3 regions of the Paenibacillus sp. FSL R5-0475 genome follow, and region 1 is predicted to be linked to each of the others. Evidence: predicted binding sites of a transcription regulator. Region 1 holds the regulator's gene; each other region holds the start of a gene.

Region 1 (4,279 bases):
GAATTCCGGCTGTTCACCTGCAGTAAAGTTCCCCCAAAGTGCTTCAAACGGATTAATCCCAATCATCTTTGTAAACGGGTTCGTTTCGTAGGATTCATATAGTCCAATGGCTTCTTTACGCACCGCAAGTTCCAGTTCTTGTGGATCAATCGTATCCCCAGCGGCTTCACATGCAGAACGAAATGCTTCATTAACGCTCCGATCATCCCAGAGCAGTGTATCATCAAGGTCAAATAGTACGGCGGAAATTGGCATTACAGGTCTCCCTCTCCCATGGCTGGTTAATTTCTATTCGTGAACTACTTCAATTTGGTGAGCTTTTGCGAATGCTTCCAGTCGAGTCCCCATTGCATTGGTATCATAACGATTCATAAGTCTGGTAAAAATCCATTTCGTGCGTTTGCCTTTATGCTTAATTACAACAGCTCCACGCGAAAGGATGATTTTCTCAATATCAGAAGCTGGCAGATAACGTTCGCGGTTGAATTTTATAGTAGATAGTCTAGCATTCTCTACCTTCAAGTACGGACGTCGGAAGAACAGAAGTGCCGCTAGTAAGTAGTACAAAACGACTCCTAGCCAGTTCATAAGCATACCATTACCTTTGGCCTGGTCCACTGAACCAACCATCCAAAACATAGTACCAAGCACTAATAACACTAATGGAAATGCAATGTTACGGCCTTTAAAGGTTTCACTGTTCTTACCAGGAGATTTAGATTTAGATGCGTAAATCGTTTCCTTCCCCTGTTTCTTTCTTTGCTTATTAATTTGCTGCGTGTTGCGTTGAACCATTCTTTCCCAAGAACGGGCCATATGCGTTCCCCCTAGTCATCCAGTAATATCTATGAAAAGGAACAGGGTGTTAATGCTTACGCCCCTTGTTACCTTGTTCATGCTCATCATTATCGACCAATTCAATCGTATTCAATTGTGCTCGGAAGTTATTGCGAATATTCCCCAAATAAATTTCACGAAGCTTGGCGCGTTCCGCCGTTTCCTCTTGATTAAGGCCTACGCTCTTCTGTTTGCGTGCCAATTCGTTAATACGCGCGACCAACTCATCAATATTCAAAACTTTCCCTCCCCTTATAAATTAATTCTAACTCTGCCATGAGAAAAAGAGCTTGTCAAGGTTTACTCCCTGCAAGCTCTTCATGTCCTCTTATTATGTTCTTAGAATATTAATAAATAGGTAAAGTGAGAATATCTCCAGCATTAATCTGACTACCTTTAATGCCATTGAATTTTTTAATTCCTTCTATATATACAGCCGTTTTCATATCAGAAGGTTTATTCTCAAGAGCAATACTCCAAAGTGTATCTCCACGTTCAACCACTACGCGCTTCTCATCCTTCATTAAAGTAGTAGATCCTGCAAATACATTACCTACTACTGTAAGTCCTGATAGTACGAGCACAATGATCAATGTCAGTTTAATAACAAAATCTCTTCGGAACAAACGCATCAAGCCTTCAAGCAAAAGCTCTGTAATCTCTTTAATCTGAGCTGAATAACGGGTAATAGGATTATGTCCTAAAGATTCAACCACTGGGGCTTTATCGTAGATGCTGCGGTATGTACTGTATTTTAACATGAATATCATCCTCCAAACACTTGTTCTTACTTTTGAAATTATAATAACACGAACATGTGTTTTGTTCAATACTATTTTAGAACAATTGTTCTCTTTTTTTCAGAGGTTACTATTTACCATATTCTTCATATAAAGAATCACTCTTATCGTTTAGATGAAGGAAACGCAATCAATACAAGACTACCATTTATTAACTCTTTCGAATTAATATTTATAATAGTTAGAACTTATGTTTGTGCGAACGGTAGTTCTATGTTATAATTTTCCCAAACATTACTATATGGGGTTGATTCCAATGTCAAAGATTTCAAGTCGCCAGCTGGCGATCCTGGAATTTATACGTAGCGAAGTCCGCAGCAAGGGTTATCCTCCTTCCGTCCGGGAGATTGGAGAAGCTGTTGGTCTTGCTTCCAGCTCCACAGTTCACGGTCATTTAGATCGGCTAGAGAAGAAGGGACTTATCCGTCGAGATCCAACGAAGCCTCGTGCGATAGAATTGCTTGGCCAAGAGGATTCCGAGAATGTCCATCATTTCGCGCAAACCGTCGCTCGCATTCCTGTCGTAGGTAAGGTTACCGCCGGGGTTCCTATCACTGCTACTGAGAATATTGAAGACTACTTCCCGCTTCCAACTCACTATGTTGGAGATAACAAAGTATTTATGTTATCGGTTCAAGGTGACAGTATGGTCGAAGCTGGGATTATGAATGGCGATTATGTTATTGTTCGTCAACAACAAACGGCTGATAACGGAGATATCGTTGTAGCTATGACCGAAGAAGATGAAGCAACCGTTAAGACTTTTTATAAAGAACGTGATCATATACGTCTTCAGCCGGAGAATCCGGCGTACGAGCCTCTTCGCCTTAATCGCGTAACCATTCTCGGCAGAGTTATCGGATTATTTCGAGATATCCACTAAGTTTGCACTCCTACCTAGCGAAAACGGATACCGTCCTAAAGGACGGTATCCGTTTCTACGAGAAGTATAAGGATAGGGTATATCGTATAATATATACTTTCTTTTATTTTTTAAAAAGCTGTTCTGCAAATGCAGAACAGCTTTTTTACTGTTATCAAACTCCATTTATCAATTACAGAACATTTGTTCTCATAGGCTAAAATGACCATTTTTAATGAATAACCGTTTAGGCATCCTCCTCATATCTTAATTAGAAAGGAGTGTTGCACAATGCCAAATTACCGGATTATAGTTGATCTGACGCAGCGTATGCTTTATCTTCTTGATAACGACATTGTGATCAGGGGCTTCCCAGTCGGAATCGGTAAAATGTTAACTCAATCACCACTCGGTGAATTCACAATCATTAACAAACAACCCGATCCAGGTGGTCCATTTGGGGTCTTTTGGATGGGTCTATCTAAGCCTCACTATGGGATACATGGAAATAATGATCCCTCATCCATAGGGCACGAAGTATCCCACGGTTGTATTCGTATGTACAATGAAGATGTGTTAGCACTAGCCGCGATTGTTCCGATTGGAACACGAGTAACGATCAGGAATTAAATCTATCTCTATAGATAAACACGCCTCACTCATGGTTCAATGGAGGGGGCGTGTTTGTATTTATGTATTTTTGATGACCTAATAGGAATTATGTGGTTATATGTCGAATAATGTTAACAGGATTTCAAATTGAAAGGAAGTGTCTCGTTTTGAACAACTCAAAAATTAGAACCCTCGTCGATTTTAAAGTCGATGCACTTGTTAAACTCTCTGGCTTATTGTTAAATAACGATCAAGCGAGTGGAAAAAAAGTAAATTTACTCACCTCATTCGGCAGTATTCAAGGGACCATCTCCCCTTCCACCTCCAATAAAGAGGATGTTTTTGACTTAAAATCTCTAATGGATGATGTCATTGTAGATGAATACATATCTTATTTAGGTGCGGAACATCCCGATAAAAATTTCAGCTATAACTTTGTAGTCCTTAATGATGTTTCTGTAAGACCCTATACTCACTATGAATCTCCGATCGAATACAAACAGCTAATTGTTTATACTGATCAAATCACAGCCTTCAATTTCTTATGATCTTGACATATTTATTTTAAAAAGCTCTCAACAAAGCACTCCAGCAGTTGCCCCAATTTTGCACTCAGCTTGCAAAATCGGCAGATCTCTGGGTGCTTTCTCTTTTCTAATCAGTAGTCGTTTCCTAAATTCCCACGATTTTCGCTCTTAACAGATACTAGTAGAGAGAATTCAGGCATATCTTTCAATAAGCAATAAATCTTGCTCTACTGAGATCATTGGAGGTGTGATTACATGCTGATTTTCTTAATGTATATGTTTGCCATTGTAGGAGGAGTCTTAATTCTAAGTGCCGTTATTATAGAATTAAAAAAACTATCTACTTCTTCTGAACTTTCTAAGCTGTTAAACGCAACCTCATCTTTTAATATTATATTCACCAAAACATTCATTCCGCCCAATCAATCTCACTTGATCGCCCTTAATGAACCTTATAAAAAAATAGCAATAGGTACCAGCAATCCGAAAACAAGCAAAAAAGCAATAGCAAAGCTATACTCGTTCGACAATATAATGGGATCAGAGATTGTTGTTAACGCACTAACCCTTTCAAAAGTATCTAAACGACAACAAAACAGCAAATCAACTGCTTCAAGTGCGGATATTAATGTGGTTAATAG
Region 2 (4,279 bases), 480 kb from region 1:
AGCAGTGTATCTACATTATAACGAGGAGGCGAAAGCCAGGTATGAAAGCGGAGATTATTGCAGTAGGCACGGAGCTTTTGCTCGGTCAAATCGTAAATAGTAATGCCCAGTTTTTGTCTATTGAGCTAGCTGCTATTGGGATTGATGTATATTTTCAAACCGTAGTTGGGGATAACAGCAGTCGCTTGCAGCAAGCCATTGAGATCGCTCAAAGCAGAGCGGATGTTATCATATTTACCGGTGGTATTGGTCCTACAGAAGATGATCTAACGAAGGACGCGCTGGCTGCTTCCTTAGGTCGCACACTTCATATAGATCGCTTGGCAATGGATCATGTACAACGTTTCTTTGATGATCGAAAGATTGTAATGACGGAGAATAATCGTAAACAGGCACTTATAATTGAAGGAACTACACCTTTGCCAAATGAGATTGGTCTTGCTGTTGGCATTGCTTTTGAGCATGAAAAAAAATATTATATTGTGCTTCCTGGTCCGCCTCGCGAGATGAAGCCGATGTTCGTAGATAAAGCTGTACCGTGGCTCCAGCAGCACGCTCTAACGACAGAAATGCCACTTTATTCTAAAATGCTTAAATTTGCCGGTATCGGAGAATCACTGCTTGAGGATAAGCTCATTGATCTTATTCACAGCCAGACAGACCCAACCATAGCTCCTTACGCTAAAGAGGGAGAGGTAACCGTTCGTATTTCGACAAAGGCGCCTTCCGAGCATGAAGCTTACAAGAAGCTGGAGATTCTGGAGAAACAGATCAAAGAGATTTTGCCAGAACATTTATATGCAAATATTGATGTGCCACTGGAGCAATTGATTGTGGATTGGATGGCGGATGCAGGTCTGACTTTAAGTGCGGCAGAGAGTTGCACGGGAGGCTTGCTGATGGAGAGTATAACTAACATTCCAGGCAGTGCTTCGATGTTTGCGGGAGGAATCGTCTGTTATTCCAACGACCTGAAGAAAAAACTTCTGAATGTGCCAAGTGCTTATTTGGAGGGGCCAGATGCTCCAGGGGCAGTTAGTCGTGAAGTTGCCGAGGTGTTAGCTGATCAGGTGAGAATGATCGCAGATAGTGATTTCGGTTTATCTGTAACTGGTGTAGCAGGACCAGGCTATTCTGAACGTAAGCCAGTTGGACTTGTATTTATTGGTTTAGCTGAACGCGGGCGTAAGACAGAAGTATACGAGCTTAATCTTAAAGGTACACGTGAAAATATACGACTGCGTACTGTTAAAGCTCTGTTGTATCGTCTATGGCGCAGACTTGAGGAACGGAAGGTGGAGACACCTCTTGAAGGCTCAGACTTGTAATGGGAGATTAGCCCAGTTATAATTGAGACATACGGAAGAACCGTGGCACTGAGATTTCTTTGCTGCGGTTTTTTGTATATCTGCGGAGATTTTGATCGCTGTTTTGGTTTTGATCATAAGTCGTTGATGTCCGGTGAAGTAGAGAAATCAGTTAACTTCTATTTCCGGAGGGAGGCTTACAATAAAAGGGATAATTAACGCTTGAGACAAAAAAAACGAATGTATGTTCGAAAAAAAGCTTGGCAAGACCTCAAAAACACGTTATTATATTATTATAAACAGTGAAGGAAGTGGTCTGATTGTCAGATCGTCGTGCAGCGCTTGATATGGCGCTTCGTCAAATAGAAAAACAATTTGGTAAAGGTTCGATCATGAAACTGGGAGAATCCACTCATATGCAAGTGGAAGTTGTACCTAGCGGATCTTTGGCACTTGATATTGCGTTAGGTATAGGCGGACTTCCAAAGGGACGTATTATTGAAGTATACGGGCCTGAATCCTCCGGTAAAACGACTGTTGCTCTTCATGCTATTGCAGAAGTGCAAAAACAAGGAGGACAAGCTGCATTTATCGATGCTGAGCATGCGCTCGATCCGAAGTATGCACGTAACTTGGGCGTAAACATTGATGAATTGTTGCTATCTCAGCCAGATACGGGTGAACAGGCACTTGAGATTGCTGAAGCACTTGTCCGTAGTGGTGCAGTAGACATTATTGTCGTTGACTCCGTAGCTGCGTTGGTTCCTAAAGCGGAAATCGAAGGTGATATGGGTGACTCTCACGTCGGCCTACAGGCTCGTTTGATGTCTCAAGCGCTTCGGAAGCTATCTGGTGCCATTAGTAAATCGAATACAATTGCTATCTTTATTAACCAGCTTCGTGAGAAAATTGGTGTTATGTTCGGTAACCCTGAGACAACACCGGGTGGTCGGGCGTTGAAATTCTACTCTTCCGTACGGTTGGATGTTCGCCGTGTCGAAAGTATTAAGATGGGTAACGACGTTGTAGGTAACCGCACCAAGATCAAGATTGTGAAGAATAAGGTAGCACCTCCATTTAAACAAGCTGATGTTGATATCATGTATGGTGAAGGGATTTCCAGAGAAGGAAGTCTTGTAGACATCGGTACTGAAATGGACATCGTGAATAAGAGTGGTGCTTGGTATTCCTATGAGGGTGAGCGTCTCGGTCAAGGACGTGAGAATGCCAAACAGTTCTTGAAAGAACATCAAGATATTGCACTTATCATTGAGAACAAGATCCGTGAAGCAAGTAACCTGTCCACTATTGTTGCTGCACCAAATGAAGCGGAAATCATTGCAGAGCAAGAGGAAGAAGAAAAGCTACTTCTCGAAATCGAACAATAGAATTTACTAAGGAATAGGACGCCCTGTGATTCATTGTTGCAGGGTGTCTTTTCTTAACAGTGTAAGAACATATATATTTGGGGTCCCCCCAAAGTACCTGAGTACGCACCGAAGTTAAGCTGCACTTTGTGGGGATATTTTATTGCTATGAGGTGACAAGCAACTATGGTAATACAGCTGGATATGGATTTTGAATCGGATGAGCAGGACGTACAGGTCCTATCTGATTTTCCTGATGGAGAACTTTTAGAAATTACTAAGGTAGAACGTCAGAAGAAGTCGGACCACCGCTACATCATACATTTCGGAGCCTATAACATGACTGTACACGAAGACGTCATGATTAAATATCGGATGATTACTGGAAATTCTTTTATGAAAGCCGATTTGGAGGAAATTGTTGTTGCTGATGAGCGACAACGAGCTTATGTAGAAGGACTTCGTTATCTAGAACGGAAGCCACGTACCGCTATGGAAATGACTCGCCGTTTACGGCAGAAGGAAATAGGGGAGACTATTATTGCGGAAGTGGTGCAACGGCTACAGCAGGAAAGATTTCTTGATGACCCCTTGTATGCAAAGCAATGGGCCGAGCAACGCATTACGAACCAGCGAAAAGGGAAAATGTGGATTCGCCAAGAGCTACGTGAGAAAGGAATCGACAAAACCTTGATCTCGGAAGCACTGGAGAATGTCAGTCCTGAACAAGAACTAGAGAGTGCACTTCAGATTGGTCGTAAGAAATGGAATCTTATTCGTGGTGAAGCCACAGATAAGCGCAGAAAGACTGGAGCCTTCTTAATGCGGCGTGGATTCTCGGGTGATATGGTGCGACAAGTGATCAATACTTTACTTGAGGAAGACAATTATGAGGGTGAAGATGAGGAATTTTACTAGACTCACTGATTCTCTTGACATTAATGCGCATATCGACTCTCTTGACAATGTCTTTTTATAAATAATAAAATATAACATGAATCGGCATAAAGTAAGAATCCTTTTTCCTTCCCAAAAAGGTGACTTTTTAAAACGGTTCGCGTACAACTCATATGAAATGTAATCGCCGGATAAGGCGGGCAGTGTGCATGTGCAGCATGTGCAGTATGGCAATCGGTTATTTACCGGTTTTTTGTATGGTGATGAACGGATAGTTTAACAACTGCACAATTCCCAGGGATATACCTTGGAGAGGAACCAACGAGGAGGTGAACAGATGCAAGCATGGATCTGGGTCATTATCGTTCTCGTTGTAGCTGCATTATTCTTTGGGTTCGGTTATTTTATTCGTAAATCCCTTGCAGAAGCTAAAATTCAAAGCGCAGAAAGAGAAGCCGTAGTCATCGTGGAGAACGCGAAGAAAGACGCAGAGGCGCTGAAGAAAGAAACAGTATTGGAAGCTAAGGACGAAGTCCATAGAATCCGTACTGAAGCTGAGAAAGAAACTCGTGAACGTCGGAATGAAATCCAACGGCAAGAGAGACGTTTGCTGCAAAAGGAAGAATCTCTGGATAAAAAAATGGAATCGCTTGAAAGAAAAGAAGAACAAGTAGCTAACAAAGAGAAACGAATTGATGAAACCCAACA
Region 3 (4,279 bases), 1.5 Mb from region 1:
ATTTTGACAAATATATAACCCCGGGTACCTCTCAGTACAACGCACTGATCGCTGATCTGGATAAGATAGCCCTTTCTTTAAAAAAACTAAATGATGCAGGTGTTCCTGTGCTCTGGCGGCCGTATCATGAAATGAATGGCGGATGGTTCTGGTGGGGGAAGAAGATCAACTACGTGGGACTGTGGAACCTTATGTTTGACCGTTTCACCAGCTATCATAAGCTGCATAATTTATTGTGGGTCTGGAGCCCAAATGCAAAAAATCAGTGGAGTGATGACCCTGTCGAATACTACCCAAGCGGTGACAAAGTAGATGTGCTGGCACTAGATATCTATGATGGGGATTTTAAGGGGAGTCACTATGATAGTCTATGGGATCTGGGGCGTGGTAAAGTGATCGCGATTGGAGAAAATGGAGAGCTACCGTCCCCTGCACTACTATCTAAATCACAGCCCAAATGGTCTTATCAGATGACCTGGGGCAAGCTTCTTTATGAGAAGAATACCGATGCGGTAATTAGAGCCTTTATGAATGACAGCTTTGTATTCACGCGGGAAGAGTATGCTGCTGAGGCGGCAATTGTAGCCGCTAAGGGAGACAGTGTGCTGCAGAGTGGACTATGGGGGCAATATTACAATAACATGACTCTTAGCGGCGCACCTGCGCTGACGCGAACCGATGCTAACATCCAATTTTCGTGGAAACAGGGTTCGCCTGATCCAGCCATTCGTGTCGACGCTTTCTCTGTACGGTGGAGTGGAAAACTGACTGCAGCCTATAGTGAAACCTATACCATTTACTCCTCCTCTGATGACGGGGTGCGGGTGTGGATTGATGGAGGGCTGATCATTGATAGCTGGGTGAATCAGAGTGGACAGGAGCGAAAATGCAGTGTGAATCTTATAGCTGGCAAGCTACATGAAATAAAAGTGGAGTACTATGAGAATGAGGGGGACGCGCGAATTGTATTGCAGTGGGAAAGTCCTAGCCAACCCAAAGGGATTATTCCAGCAGGAGCGTTTTATCTTCCATAAGACGATATCCGAACTGATTCGAGCATCGGAATATTAGCGAAAAAGCCCCGGATTTCGGGGCTTTTTTAATGTGAAAGGTTCTTAGATTTGTTCACGGTAGCTAATGTTGTTGGCGATCTTCTCGTCACGAACAGCTTTGCGCAGAACATCTTTGACGGTTTGGGCATCATGGATTTTTCGGAAAAGAAGCTGAGGCGCTGAGGCATCATCAGAAAATACAGTTAATGTACCGATGCCGAGCATCCGGTCCATGATAGATTGTGCTACGGATAAATCGCGTACACGCAGTAATTCGATTTCTTCGACATTTTTACCGATAAGTCCGGTCTTTACCATAATGCGCTGGCTTGTAATGGTGTACGTAGTCGTGTTTAGGCGTACGATTCCTTTGAGGCGATCAGAGATACTGGCTGGTTTGCCTTTCCAGAGCACGACTTCTTGAGTAGCGTTTGGATTTGCTGATGGACGACGGGTGGTCACTGGAGCAGTGCCGTCAATGCTAGATCCGCATTCTCCACAAAATTTAGCGCCCTGCTTATATTCTGATCCGCAGGTTGTGCAATAAGGCATAAATACTCTCCTTCCCTGATTACAATTGAAATAATTATAACATAATAGTCATTTTACATAAATTTCATTTGCGCTTTACACAAACCGACATTATTCTGTTTAGTGGAGGGATAAATAATGAAAAAAGTGTTACTAATAGGAACGCTAATGCTGACTGTCATCCTTAGCGCCTGCAGCAATAATAATTCAACTTCATCGGCTCCTGCCTCGGAAGAAGAAGTGCAGGAAACCGTGCAAAACTTCTACAATGAAATGTCTAAACTTGATGAATTAGGAAAATCATCTTTAGCGGAGTTCAACGAAGCTATTGCTGCTTATTCAGCAGGAGAACTTTCGGACAGGCAGTTGGAGAAGAAGATTAACGAATTCCAAAAGACCGCAACAGACCTATCCAATCAGGCTGAGAAAGTGAAAATTTCCTCTAGCTTGCCCGAAGACATTCGTAAACTGCTTGATGAGTCCAAAATTGCTTTTCAAAGTGCTTATTCTCTAAAAGAACAGGCCTCTCAAGGTGCTGATTCCGCAGAGGTCACTGCTGAGAAGTTCGAGGAATTGAATCAGAACGCTGACGTCGCGATGCTATACGGCATTTCCAAGCTTAATGAAGCAAGAGAAGCAACAGGACTCATCGATGCTGATGGTCAGTCCACCGCTGAATCAGAGAAGGTTCAAGAATAGATCGAAATTTAGACGCTGAACAGTTCAACTGTCAGCGTCTTTTTGATGCGATTTTGAGCTTGAGTAAAGGTAACACTGCCAATCCTATAAATAAGCCAGCTACGATTCCTTTTGTGAGGTCTGAGAGGGTACTGCTTCGATATACGAGGGGGTATAGACATAGGAATAATACGGGAATTAGGATGAGCAGGGCATTGTTTTTTTTCAAGTGGAAAGCTCCTCTCAATTAGATATTCAATATTATACAACTTTTAGATAAAAGAGGAGGATTTTAAAGTGGTATCTTTTTCCTGATTATTGATTATTCAGCGAAGGTATGGATATAATACAAACATACGTTCGTCTGTAGCGGAATAAGTATAGAAATTAGGGAGGGGTTACCATGGGCAAAAAGCTGGAGAAAAACGGACTGTGGGAAAGTAGTCGAATGATGCTGCCGGAGCACAAGGTAAGAATTATTAGGGATGAACGAGAGACGCTGCGCCGCATTAAGCCTATTCTGGATGAGCAGAAGCTGGAGGAGATCGAATGTACACTTGCTTTATCGTTACGGAGTCATGTGCGCGTCACTGTTGTGCTGTTTGATCCTTTTGAGAATACGACAATTAGTGGTTTTGTGACTTCCATTCACACCCACTCGCGTGAGTTTAAGCTGCAGTGGGCGGAGGAATGGAAGTGGATCAATGTAGATGATCTAGTGGAGGTTTACATCGTCTAATGCTGAGAACCGCTGACTTCACTTTTTTCATAAGCAATTAGGGTCACCGTTGGGTTGCCGGTCAGATTTGCAATGGAAGCTTCGGCATTTCGAATAATTTCGAGTGCTTCTTCCTGCTCACTCAGGGCAGCAACTTTATAGCTATCGCTATGAATGTCCATATGTGTTCCCACCTTTCGCTAATATTTTGCCCTTTTTTGTAGAAATGATCCAAGGTGAAGAAGCTATGAATAGGTGCTTTTCAGGGAAGATCTCGGGGATACCGGGGTCTTTTTTTTGCAGATGCAAGCAGGGGTATTAGTACAAGCGAATGGGGAAGCGGGATCATTGATTATACCAAGGGGTGATTCTATGCTGACTTTAGATCAAGTGAGGGACAAATCGGCAGCGAGGCTTGTTGGGCTTCATCCTGTTTTGGCAGCAGGGGCGAAGGCTTTGATTCAGCAAAGCTATGCCAGAGGAGTGCCCATCGTTATTACTCAGGGATTGCGGTCGATTGCTGAACAAAATGCCTTGTATGCGCAGGGGAGAAGTAAGCCTGGACCTATAGTTACCAACGCCAAGGGTGGAACCAGCTATCACAATTATGGCCTTGCGTTTGATTTTGCGCTTTTGCTGCCGGATGGAAATAGTATTTCCTGGGATATGAATCGTGATGGTGATAAAGATAAAATAGCGGACTGGCAAGAGGTTGTACAGGTGGGAAAACAGCTAGGGCTTGAGTGGGGAGGAGACTGGACGTCTTTTAAAGATTATTCACATCTGCAAATGGCCTTCGGCTTAACTACGACTCAACTTCGGGCAGGTAAACGTCCTACGACGGATCAGGTCAATGAAGCTTTAAAAAGAATTACTGGGGAGGATGACCAGGTGAACAAAGACGTTAAAGTAACGATAACCTTAAACGGCACTAAACTTACGGATGGTGTTCTTGATACCGGCGTAACGTATGTACCCGTGCGTGCTCTGGCTGAGGCTCTTGGAGCAAAGGTTACGTATGACGCAGCAAGCAAGACAGTGAATGTAATAAAAGAGTAAAGCTATTCATGTATAGTCAGTGCCACCCAAGGGGAAATTATCAGTGATAACTAACCATAAAGGGAGGCATAACACTGTGAACAAGCTAATAACAAGCCTTGCATGCGGTACTGTACTGTCAATGAGTATAATGGGAGCTAGTTACGCTAATCCAATCGGGTCAGCCGCTTTAGGCGGTATCCCGAACGCGAATACGGGCATGGATGGTACTGTGAATAACACTCGGATGATGAATACGGAA

The links. Region 1 encodes LexA, which represses DNA repair genes until DNA is damaged. Its sites were predicted from a motif close to CGAACATATGTTCG; they were not measured.
Region 2: the regulator LexA is predicted to act here: its motif matches at 1,545-1,558, upstream of recA (recombinase RecA).
Region 3: the regulator LexA is predicted to act here: its motif matches at 2,611-2,624, upstream of MKX41_RS17035 (YolD-like family protein).

What each region holds. Positions count from the first base shown of each region.
Region 1 covers NZ_JBBORK010000001.1:2,344,085-2,348,363, forward strand. The annotation lists gene MKX41_RS10350 (HAD family hydrolase) at 1-255, opposite strand, end outside; gene MKX41_RS10355 (hypothetical protein) at 289-816, opposite strand; gene MKX41_RS10360 (DUF896 domain-containing protein) at 866-1,075, opposite strand; gene MKX41_RS10365 (LysM peptidoglycan-binding domain-containing protein) at 1,185-1,598, opposite strand; gene lexA (transcriptional repressor LexA) at 1,894-2,520, shown strand; gene MKX41_RS10375 (L,D-transpeptidase) at 2,791-3,129, shown strand; gene MKX41_RS10380 (hypothetical protein) at 3,279-3,659, shown strand; gene MKX41_RS10385 (hypothetical protein) at 3,894-4,279, shown strand, end outside.
Region 2 covers NZ_JBBORK010000001.1:2,826,600-2,830,878, reverse strand. The annotation lists gene MKX41_RS12655 (competence/damage-inducible protein A) at 42-1,328, shown strand; gene recA (recombinase RecA) at 1,628-2,695, shown strand; gene MKX41_RS12645 (regulatory protein RecX) at 2,861-3,592, shown strand; gene rny (ribonuclease Y) at 3,909-4,279, shown strand, end outside.
Region 3 covers NZ_JBBORK010000001.1:3,800,061-3,804,339, reverse strand. The annotation lists gene MKX41_RS17050 (glycosyl hydrolase) at 1-1,034, shown strand, start outside; gene MKX41_RS17045 (PH domain-containing protein) at 1,116-1,604, opposite strand; gene MKX41_RS17040 (hypothetical protein) at 1,722-2,282, shown strand; gene MKX41_RS17035 (YolD-like family protein) at 2,665-3,000, shown strand; gene MKX41_RS17030 (hypothetical protein) at 2,997-3,161, opposite strand; gene MKX41_RS17025 (M15 family metallopeptidase) at 3,352-4,038, shown strand; gene MKX41_RS17020 (hypothetical protein) at 4,115-4,279, shown strand, end outside.